One region of the Streptomyces sp. KL116D genome, then DNA from elsewhere that is predicted to be linked to it. Evidence: riboswitches for the same ligand, from Rfam matches in the RefSeq annotation. Region 1 holds a riboswitch; the other holds the start of a gene.
The links. A riboswitch is a leader RNA that binds a small molecule or an ion and turns the genes downstream of it on or off. The one in region 1 is predicted to bind cyclic di-AMP.
Positions count from the first base shown of each region.

Region 1 (5,640 bases):
CCCAGCGCCGCCGACAGCGTCGCCCCGAGCACCGCGAGCGCCTGCGTGGCCACGCACGTGATGAACACGCCGCCCGGCATCTTCGGCTTCCAGTGCCGGACGACGACGTACAGCAGCCCCGGCCACACCACGACGGCGACCGCCAGCAGCACCTCGGCGAGCCCCTGCCACCCCAGCAGCGAGAACCGGGTGCCGAGCACGCACGTCGCGGCGACCGCGGTCATCGCGGGCGGGGTGTCCGCCTCCCGCTCCCACCGGTCGCGCTCGCGGAGCAGCCGGAAGCAGAAGTCGGCCGCGAGCAGCACCCACAGCGCGGCGGCGAGCACCAGGAAGACGCCCGACGTCCCGTCGTGCCCGGTCAGGTGCAGCCCGACCGAGACGATGCCGGTGGCCATGACGGCGGCGCCGGCGGCAGGCGGGAGCTGGGACCAGTAGGGACGCGAGGTGACGTTCGGGCCGGGCACCGCCCGAACGTAACCGCGGACGGCGTCAGGCGGGCCGCACCACGCTGTGGATCGACGCCGTGCCGTCGTAGTAGATGGACTCCTCGCGGACGTACGCGCCCGGCTTCGGGGCGTGGATCATCATGCCGTCGCCGAGGTACAGGCCGACGTGGCTGATGTCGTCGTAGAAGAAGACCAGGTCACCCGGCTGGATGTCGGAGAGCGGCACCGTCGTGCCGACCTCCACCTGGTCCCAGGTGGTGCGCGGCAGGGTGATCCCGGCGGCCTTCCACGCCGCCTGGGTCAGACCGGAGCAGTCGTACGAGTCCGGGCCCGTGGCGCCCCACACGTACGGCTTGCCCTCCTGGGCCTTGGCGAACGCGAGGGCCTTCGCGGCCTTCGTCGCGTAGTCGGAGGAGCCGGACCCCGTGGACGAACCGGAGCCGGAGCCGGACGAGGAACCCGAGCCGGACTGCTCCTGCTCCTGCTGCGCCGCCTCGTCGGCCGCCTTCTGCTTGGCCTCCTCGGCGGCCTTCTGCTTCGCGGCCAGCTCGGCGGCCTTCTTGCGGGCCGCCTCCTGCTTGGCCTTCTCGATCGCCGCGAGACGCGCCTTCTCCTCGGCGGTCAGCTTCGACAGCAGGGCGCGGGCGTCGGCGAGCTTCGTCTGCACGTCCTTCTTGGACGTCTTCAACTCGGTCTGCGAGGAGGTGAGTTGCTGCAGGTTCTCCTGCGCCTCGGTGCGCTTCTTCGCGGTCGCGCGCTGCTGCTCCTGGTAGTCGTCGACGGCCTTCTTCTGCTCGGACGTCATCCGGCTGAGCAGCTGGTCCTGCGCGAAGTAGTCCTCGGGGTTGTCGGCGAGGAACATGGTCGCGGTGTTGCTGACGCCACCGGTGCGGTACTGCTCCGCGGCGAACCGGCCCAGCTCCTGGCGGGCCGTGTTCATCTTCTCGGTGCGCTGCGCGATGTCGTCGAGGAGCTTGTCGACCTGGGTCTTCTTCTTGTCGGTCTGCTCCTTGGCGGAGTTGTACTTCTGCGTGGCGACCTCGGCCTGCCGGTACAGGGTGTCGACCTTCTTCTGCACCTCTTCGAGGCTCGGCCTGTCCGGCTGCGTCGGAGCGGCCTGCGCCGTCTGCGAGAGCAGGGCGACCGAGGTGAGGGCGGCGGTCGTGATGCCGACGGCAGGGGTCGTACGGAGACCACCGGACATCCGGGACCGGCTGCGCGGCTTGCGGTGCGACGCCAAAACAGGCGCTCCTTCCGTGGTCCGCCTACCGGGTTAGCTGTCGGGTTCGGGCCGGTGGTACATGTCGTACGGAAGGCTGCCCTACGGTCAACCGCCCGGTCCTGCTGGGCCGTTGAGCCGATTCACCCCAAGGTCGGTGGGTCCCCGGTTCCCTGCCTCTCGGCGTACGGAACTCGGCGGGGGCTGCCCGCTCGCCGCGTTGTTCGCGGGCGGGGGGACGGGCTGCCCGCGCAGCACCGTAGCCAACTCGTGTTGCTGCTGTGAAGGTTGATGTTCGATATGCCCGATACATTTTCGTGACCTTGCTCTCGGGCACGCTCCGTGTCGCTTTGGGTGCCGCATCGTGCGCGAAGGGTCACGTATGGGAAGACGGCGGCGGGGTGTCAGTGGGGCGGCCTAGACTCGTAGAGCGATGAGCAGCCTCTTTGACGACAACTTCCTGGCCAGCCTCCAGAGCGGTACGGAGGAGCCCCCGCCGCCGCCCGAGGACTCCGACAGCGACAGCGCTCCGGAGGCGATTCCGGACGACCTGTTCGGCGGGAAGTTCGACGCGCCGCCGCCCCGGGACGCCTACTACCGGGACGGGGCGCCACGCCCGGCGATCGACCCGGCAGCCCTCCTCGACGGGCTGAACGAGAACCAGCGGGCGGCCGTCGTGCACGGCGGCACGCCCCTGCTCATCGTCGCGGGCGCCGGCTCCGGCAAGACCCGCGTCCTCACGCACCGCATCGCGCACCTGCTCGCCGAGCGGCACGTGCACCCCGGCCAGATCCTCGCGATCACGTTCACGAACAAGGCCGCGGGCGAGATGAAGGAGCGCGTCGAGGCCCTGGTGGGCCCGCGGGCCAACGCGATGTGGGTGTCCACCTTCCACAGCGCCTGCGTGCGGATCCTGCGCCGCGAGAGCAAGAAGCTCGGCTTCACGTCCTCCTTCTCGATCTACGACGCCGCCGACAGCAAGCGCCTCATGGCCCTGGTCTGCCGCGACCTCGACCTGGACCCGAAGAAGTTCCCGCCGAAGTCCTTCAGCGCCAAGATCTCGAACCTGAAGAACGAGCTGATCGACGAGGAGGACTTCGCCGCCACCGCCGCCGACGGCTTCGAGAAGACGCTCGCCCAGGCGTACGCGATGTACCAGTCGCGGCTGCGCGAGGCCAATGCCCTCGACTTCGACGACCTGATCATGACGACGGTGAACCTGCTGCGCGCGTTCCCGGACGTCGCCGAGCACTACCACCGCCGCTTCCGGCACGTCATGGTCGACGAGTACCAGGACACGAACCACGCGCAGTACGCGCTGGTCAAGGAGCTGGTCGGCCCGACCGACGGCGAGGACGCGGACCCGGCCGAGCTGTGCGTCGTGGGTGACGCGGACCAGTCGATCTACGCGTTCCGCGGCGCCACCATCCGGAACATCCTCCAGTTCGAGGAGGACTATCCGAACGCGACGACGATCATGCTGGAGCAGAACTACCGCTCCACGCAGACGATCCTCTCGGCGGCGAACGCGGTCATCGAGCGCAACGAGTCGCGCCGCCCCAAGAACCTGTGGACGAACGCGGGAGCGGGCGCCCAGATCACCGGCTACGTCGCGGACACCGAGCACGACGAGGCCCAGTTCATCGCCGACGAGATCGACCGGCTCACGGACGCCGGCGACGCGAAGGCGGGCGACGTCGCGGTCTTCTACCGGACGAACGCACAGTCCCGTGTCTTCGAAGAGATCTTCATCCGCGTCGGCCTGCCCTACAAGGTCGTCGGCGGCGTCCGCTTCTACGAGCGCAAGGAGGTCCGGGACGTCCTCGCGTACCTGCGGGTGCTGTCGAACCCCGAGGACTCCGTCCCGCTGCGCCGGATCCTGAACGTGCCCAAGCGCGGCATCGGCGACCGCGCGGAAGCGATGATCGACGCGCTGTCGCAGCGCGAGAAGATCTCCTTCCCGCAGGCGCTGCGCCGCGTCGACGAGGCGTACGGCATGGCGGCCCGCTCCACGAACGCGGTGAAGCGGTTCAACACGCTGATGGAGGACCTCCGCACGATCGTCGAGTCGGGCGCGGGCCCGGCGACGGTCCTGGAGGCCGTCCTGGAGCGCACCGGATACCTGGCGGAGCTGCAGGCCTCGACCGACCCGCAGGACGAGACCCGGATCGAGAACCTCCAGGAACTCGCCGCCGTGGCCCTGGAGTTCGAGCAGGAGACCGGCGCCGCCGAGGGCGAGGGCGAGGGTCAGGGTGAGGGCCAGGGTCAGGGCGAGGACGCCGGCGGGGCCGCTGCCCCGGGCACCCTCTCCGACTTCCTGGAGCGGGTCGCGCTCGTCGCCGACTCCGACCAGATCCCGGACGAGGAGGACGGTGACGGAGTCATCACACTGATGACCCTGCACACAGCGAAGGGCCTGGAGTTCCCGGTCGTCTTCCTGACCGGCATGGAGGACGGCGTCTTCCCGCACATGCGCTCCCTCGGCCAGACCAAGGAGCTGGAGGAGGAGCGCCGTCTCGCGTACGTCGGCATCACACGCGCGCGGGAGCGGCTGTACCTGACGCGCTCGTCCATGCGCAGCGCCTGGGGCCAGCCCTCGTACAACCCGCCGTCCCGCTTCCTGGAGGAGATCCCGACCGCGCACCTGGACTGGAAGCGCACCGGCCCCTCCGCCCCGGCGGCCCCGACCAAGAGCATCGGCGGAGGCATCGCGGCATCGCTGTCCTCGTCGCGCTCCCGCTCGACCCCCGCGTTCGCCACGCGCCGGGCGAGCGAGAAGCCGGTGGTGTCGCTGGCCGTGGGCGACCGCGTCACGCACGACCAGTTCGGCCTCGGCACGGTGGTGGGCGTCGGCGGCTCGGGCGGGAACGCGGAGGCGACGATCGACTTCGGCGACCCGAAGCCGAAGCGGTTGCTGCTGCGGTACGCGCCGGTGGAGAAGCTGTAGCCGACCGCTGCGGGCGGCTCGGGTTCGGGACGCCCGGGTTCGGGCGGCTCAGGTGGGGTCGAGGCCGTGGCTGCGCAGCCACGGCAGCGGGTCGATCGCCGAGCCGCCGCCGGGGCGCACCTCGAAGTGCAGGTGCGGCCCGGTCGAGTTCCCGGAGTTGCCCGACCGCGCGATGACGTCGCCCGCCTTCACGGGACCGCTCATCACGGTGTGCGCGGAGAGGTGGCAGTACCAGGTCTCGGTACCGTCCTTGGCGGTGACTATCGCCATGTTCCCGTACGCGCTGTTCCACTGCGTGCGCACGGTCCCGTCGGTCGCGGCCATCACGGGCGTCCCGTACGAGACGGGGAAGTCGATGCCGCTGTGCACGGACATCCAGTTGATCCCGGCCTGCCCGTAGTAGGCGCTGAGCCCGTGCTCCTTCACCGGGAGCGCGAACTTCGGCCGCTCCGCCTCCTTGCGCGCGGCCTCCTGGGCCGCCTTCTTCCGGTCGGCCTCCTGCTTGGCCTTCAGGTCGATGCGCTCCTGGGTGCGGCTCGCCCGGTCGGCGAAGTCACCCGCGTCCGCGGACAGGTCCTGCAACTGGGTGTCCAGCTTGTTGTTCGCGACGGACGGCTTCACGGCGGTCGCGTCCGGCGCCGACGCGGCCTGCGTCTCTTTGCCGTCGTCGCCGCTGCCCATCACCGACGCCGCCGCGATCCCGGCGACACCGACCACGCACACCGACGGCACGGCGACCGTCAGGAGCGCGGAGCGCTTGGCGGGGGTGCGGCGCCTGGCCCGGCCGCGGGAGGCGCCGCGCGGGGCGAACTCCGGGGCGCCGGACGGGAGGTGAGAGGTTTCGTCGTCCGTGTCGACGGGGCCGACGGGTTCGGCGGGCTCCGGACCGGCGGCGGGCTCGGGCTCCGGGTGGTGCGCGTCGTGGTCGTGGTCGTGGGCCTGGGCCTCGGGGTGGTCGGCCGGGCCGTACTGGTCCGGCACCTGCTCGTGCACGGTCTCCTGCTCGGCGGTGCCGCCGGAGTTCCACT
Region 1 covers NZ_JASERH010000106.1:4,269-9,908, reverse strand. The annotation lists gene RBJ77_RS41195 (tellurite resistance/C4-dicarboxylate transporter family protein) at 1-464, opposite strand, end outside; gene RBJ77_RS41190 (NlpC/P60 family protein) at 490-1,686, opposite strand; cyclic di-AMP (ydaO/yuaA leader) riboswitch at 1,693-1,875, opposite strand; gene pcrA (DNA helicase PcrA) at 2,099-4,612, shown strand; gene RBJ77_RS41180 (M23 family metallopeptidase) at 4,661-5,640, opposite strand, start outside.

Region 2 (5,640 bases), on a different contig from region 1:
GCGTTCCGCTGGCTGGACCGGGTACGGCCGGGACCCTGGCGGAACCTGGTGTTCTCCTTCGCCTGGGGCGCCTGCGCCGCGGCCCTGATAGCGATCGTCGCCAACAGCTTCGCGACCCGCTGGATCGAGACCGCCACCGCCGACCCGTCCAGCGCCGACACCCTCGGCGCCACCGTGATCGCACCGATCGTCGAGGAGTCCGCGAAGGCGGCGGCCGTGCTGCTCGTCTTCCTCTTCCGCAGACGCGACTTCAGCGGCATCGTCGACGGCATCGTGATCGCCGGGGTCACCGCGACCGGCTTCGCGTTCACCGAGAACATCCTCTACCTAGGGAACGCCTTCGGCACGGACCAGCTCTCCGGCACCGGCCCCGGGCTCAGCTCGGTGACCGCCGCGACGTTCTTCGTCCGCATCGTCATGTCGCCGTTCGCGCACCCGCTGTTCACGGTGCTCACCGGCATCGGCTTCGGCATCGCCGCCCTCACCGCCCCCGATCGCGGCCGCGCCCGGCGGATGCTGCTGCCCGCCGCGGGGCTGCTGGCCGCGATGGGCATGCACGCCTTCTGGAACGGCTCGTCGTCGCTCGGCGAGTACGGCTTCTTCGCGGTGTACGCGGCGTTCATGGTGCCGGTGTTCGGGCTCGTCACCTGGCTCGCCGTGTTCGTGCGCCAGCGGGAACTGCGCACCGTACGGCAGGAGTTGCCCGCTTATGTCGCCGCGGGCTGGCTGGCGACGCCCGAGCCGTTCGCGCTCGGTTCGCTCAAGGCCCGGCGTCTGGCGCGGGAGTTCGCCGCGCACTACGGCGGCCGGCCGGCGGCGGAGGCGGTCGTCGCGTACGAGTCGTACGCGACGTCGCTCGCGCTGCTGCGCCACCGCGGCCGCAAGGGCCGGGCGGGCGCCGACTTCGTCGCACGGGAGAGGGAGCTGCTTGAGGCGCTGTGGGAGCGGCGCGGCTACGCGCGGGCCGCGCTCGCGTACGGCTCCCAGGTGGCGGCGCCGGTCTGGCTGCCGCCGGTGTACGCGGGCCCGCCGGTGAACCGGGCGCCCGCGTACAACCCCTATCTCCGCTGACGCGGGACCGTCAGGCGGAGGCCGCCGTGAGCCGGCCGACCTCGGCGTCCGTCAGCGCCAGGTCGGCGACCGCGAGCAGCGCCGGCAGCTGCTCGACCGTGCGCGCCGAGGCGATCGGCGCGGTCACGGTGGGCTGCGCGGCGAGCCAGGCCAGGGCGACGGTGGCGATCTCGGCGCCGCGCTCCTGGGCGATCTCGTCGAGGACGGTCAGCACGTTCCGGCCGCGCTCGGTCTCCAGGTGCTTGCCCGCGCCGGCGGCCCGCGGGCTGTCGACGGCGGTACCGGGACGGTACTTGCCGGTCAGGAAGCCGGCGGCCAGCGCGTAGTAGGGGACGGCGCCGAGGCCCGCGCGCGAGGCGATGTCCTGGCGGGCGCCCTCGTAGGTGTCGCGCGAGACGAGGTTGTAGTGCGGCTGGAGGGCGACGTAGCGGGCGAGGCCCTCGCGGTCGGAGAGGTCGAGGGACTCCTGGAGCCGCTCCGGCGAGATGTTCGACGCGGCGATGTGCCGCACCTTGCCCGCCCGCACCAGCTCGTCGAGGGCGCCGATGATCTCCTCGACGGGGATCGTCTCGTCGTCGTCGAAGTGCGTGTAGTACAGGTCGATGTGGTCGGTGCCCAGGCGCTTCAGGGAGGCGTCGGCCGCGGCCTTGATGGTGGCGCCGCGCAGGCCCCGGAAGTCGGGGTGGCGGGCGACCTTGGTGGCGATGACGACGTCGTCGCGGTTGCCCCGGGCCTTGACCCACTTGCCGATGATGGTCTCGGACTCGCCGCCGTGGTTGCCCTCGACCCACGCGGAGTACGAGTCGGCGGTGTCGATGAAGTTGCCGCCACCGGCGACGTAGGCGTCGAGCACCGCGAAGGACGTGGCCTCGTCGGCGGTCCAGCCGAAGACGTTGCCGCCCAGCGCGAGCGGGAAGACCTCCAGGTCGGAGGAGCCCAGCTTGCGGAGTGCGGAGGAAGAAGAGGAAGCAGAGGAAGAAGCGGAGGACGTCATGCCCCGATTCAACACCTCTGCGGAACACGGCGTTCAGGGCAGGCAGAACCGGCAGCCCTGGCGTCGGGGGGTTGCCGCCAGGACCGCCGGGGTTCGAGGAGACACCCGGAAGCGGGCAGGACTCAGAGGGTGAGGCCCTTGCCGCGCAGCCACGCGGCCGGGTCGACGCCGGTGGCCTGGCCGCCGGGGTGGACCTCCAGGTGGAGGTGGGCTCCGGTGACGTTGCCGGTGGCGCCCACGCGGCCGATGACGTCGCCGGTGGTGACCTTCTGGCCGACGCTGACGTTCATCGAGGACTGGTGGCAGAACCACAGCTCGGTGCCGTCGTCGAGGGTGAGGACCGTGCGATAGCCGTACGAGCCGGCCCAGCCGGCCTCCGTGACCGTGCCGGAGTGGATGGCGTAGATCGGCGTACCGGTGGAGGCCGCGAAGTCGAGGCCCGTGTGGTAGCCGGAGGACCACATGGAACCGGGCTGGCCGAAGGTGCCGGTGAGCGTGTACGAGGCGACGGGGAGCTTGAAGCTCTTGGCCAGCTTGGCGAGGCGCTCGGCCTCGGCCTTCCGCTTGGCCGCCTCCTCCGCCTTCTTCTTCTCGGCGGCGGCCTTGGCGTCGGCCGCCTCCTTCTTGGCGGCGGCCTCCTCGGCGGCCTTCTTCGCCGCGGCCTCCTCGGCCGCCTGCTGCGCGGCGGCGTCGGCGGCGTCCTGCTGGGTCTCGGCCTGCGCCAGGATGCGGGCCCGCAGGGCCTCGCCGGCGTCCTCCTGCCCGTTGCCCACCGTGGTGAGCGGGGCGGTGGACGGGGCCTGGGCGTCGTCGGAGCCGGAGTCGTCGGATATCAGCGCGCCCACGCCGGGCAGCGACTTGGCCTCGGGCAGCGAGTCCTTGACGGCCGAGAGGTCGGGCATGGAGATGTGGACGGCGGGCTTGCCGCCCTGCGCGGTGGCGATGCCGCCCGCGCCGACGGCGGCGATCACGCCGACGCCGAGAACCGTGGAACTGCGCGCGAGGCCGCCACGCTGCCGGGCCACGCGGTGCTTGCCGCGGACGGGGCGGACGGATTCCTCGGTGGGGTTCCACTCCTCCCAAGTCTCCTGGGCGGTGCCGAACTCGTCGTCATTCGGCGGGTAGGAGAACTCGGGGGCAGGCCGGTTGGACGCCACTGGGGCGCGCTCCTTTCCTTCCTTCTCGCCTACCGGGTTAGCTGACGGGTTCGGAGCAGGAAGGTCTCCTACCGACATCGCGAGCATCAGCGATGTCCGATTCACCCCAAGTTGGTGGTTCCCCGGCTCCCTTGCGGGATTAAGCGCGTGCGCGCGGAGCCGACTCTTGTGACGGCTGGGACGACCGCGCTGCGTTATCGAACGTTAATAGACAGCCGACAGTATTTCCAAGCCGTTCCCACTGATCGTTCACGTCTTTGGCCTGGACTTAACGGGGCACGACCGGGCGGAATCGGGCGAGTTGGCCGCCCGTTCGTCCGCACCGGAGCTTCACCTTTTTCTGACGGTGTATCAATTGTTATGCGCAGGGAGGTCGTTCGGTCACACCTCGTGACAATGATCAAGGGCGTCGAACGGCGAGGAGCGCCATGTCGTCCGTCGCGCCCCCTCCGGTGTGCTCCCGCACCTCGTCGACGAGGGCCGAAAGCAGTGCGTCGGGTCCGGGGAAGATGCGGCCGGTGAGCCGGGCCGCCGGATCGTAGAAGACGCCCTGCTCGTCGCGCGCCTCGGAGAGTCCGTCGGTGTAGAGGAGCAGGGTGGCGGCCGGCGGGAACTCCGCCTCCGTGGCCCGGTCCGGCCAGCTGCCGAGCTCGCTCATGCCGAGCGGCAGCGCCGCCTCGTCGGGGCCGAGCACCCGCACGGTCCCGTCGTCGTGCAGCAGGATCGGGTCGGGGTGCCCGCGGTTGAGCACCCGGACCAGGTCGAGGCCGTGCGGGAGCTCGGCGAGCACGGCCGTGGTGAAGCCCTCGTAGTCGTCGACGCCGCGGCGTCTGGTGCCCTCCCTGGCCAGGGCCCGCTCCAGCCGCTGGGCGACCGCCTCCAGGCTGCCCTCCTGCTCGGCGGCCTCCCGGAACGCGCCGATGACGACGGCCACGGCGGCGACCGCGCCCATGCCCTTGCCACGGACGTCGCCGACCACCAGCCGGACGCCGTGCGGGGTGTCCTGCACCGCGTACAGGTCCCCGCCGATGAACGCGCCGGCCTGCGCCGCCTCGTAGCGCGCCGCGATGGCGAGCCCGCCGATCCGCCCGGCCGGCTCGGGCAGCACGGCGAACTGCGCCGCCTCCGCGATCTGCCGCGCCGAGGCGAGCTGTTCGTCGCCGCGGCGCACGATCCGGTTGATGAAACAGGCCAGCACGCACACCGTCGCCACCGTGACCATCTCGGTGATGACGTCGGGGTGGAAGACGTTCGTGTATCTGAGGTGGACCGCGACGATCGCGGCGATCGACCCGACCCCGGCCAGGATCGTGCTGCCCAGCGAGAAGAACGGGGCGGCCACCAGCGGCGCCGCGCTGAACAGCGGGGACCCGGCGAAGCCGGACGGCGTGAGGTACTCGTACAGGGCCCCGCCCAGGATGAGCAGCACGGGCAGCAGTCGCAGGAAGGCACGGACGCCGACGGTGTCCGCCGTATACCGGTGCCTTCCTCCGCGCCGCTGCCCCACCGCTCGTCTCCTGTCCGCGCCCGGGTTCCCGGCGTCTCACCAAGGGTTCCCGGACCGGGCGCGGGCGGCGACCAGGGCTGCTCCGTACGGGTTACCGGGGGATGGTGCCGCTCAGGGGCGCGGGAAACCGCGCGGCCGGCCACAGCGAACCCGCACCGAGCCGAGAACGCCCGCTCCTACGGCGAGACGGTCCGCGGCCCCGGTGAGGCGAGCCGCCCGGACCGCCCGAGCCCGCGCAGCCCCAGGGCCCCGGCTGCCCCGACGCCGGCCAGCACGAGCCACGGCACCGCGGGCACCCCCCGGCCGGCGTCGAGGAGGAGGCCCGCGCCCAGGTTCCCCACGGTGATCCCCACCCCGCACACCGTGTTGTAGAGCCCGTAGTGCGTGGCGACCCACCGCCCGCCCGCGAGGGAGACGACCGTGTCCATCTCGAACGGGTAGAGCACCGCCGTGGCCGCCGCAAGACCCGCCGCGCACACCAGCAGCCCGGCCACCCCGGTCCACCCGGCGCCCCCGGCCGCGGGCACCAGGAACGCGGCGCCCATCAGCCCGAGCCCGGCGACCAGGCACTGCTCGCGCCGCCACGTCCTGCGGCACAAGTCGGTGATCCGCAGCTGCCCGGCGAGCGCGACGAGCCCCGACACGACGAACAGCGCACTCGTCGCCGCCCGCCCCGCCGTACCGCCGCCGACGAGCCGCTCCACGGCGAGCGGCAGCGCGAGGTAGACCTGGAAGGACAGGACGTACGAGGCGGTCATCGCGAGCGAGAACAGCCAGAAGGAGCCGTTGCCCAGGACCGTCCGCCACTGCCCGCTCTCCCGGTCGGTGCCGGTGCGCCGCCGCACCGGCAGCCGCAGCGTCTGCACCACGGAGAGCACCGCGAACAGCGCCGCCGACACCGCGCACGTCAG
Region 2 covers NZ_JASERH010000122.1:20,530-26,169, forward strand. The annotation lists gene RBJ77_RS45445 (PrsW family intramembrane metalloprotease) at 1-1,071, shown strand, start outside; gene RBJ77_RS45450 (aldo/keto reductase) at 1,082-2,065, opposite strand; gene RBJ77_RS45455 (M23 family metallopeptidase) at 2,188-3,222, opposite strand; cyclic di-AMP (ydaO/yuaA leader) riboswitch at 3,234-3,378, opposite strand; gene RBJ77_RS45460 (PP2C family protein-serine/threonine phosphatase) at 3,623-4,729, opposite strand; gene RBJ77_RS45465 (MFS transporter) at 4,906-5,640, opposite strand, start outside.
Region 2: linked by a shared signal. The riboswitch ahead of RBJ77_RS45455 (M23 family metallopeptidase) and the one ahead of RBJ77_RS41190 (NlpC/P60 family protein) in region 1 are both predicted to bind cyclic di-AMP.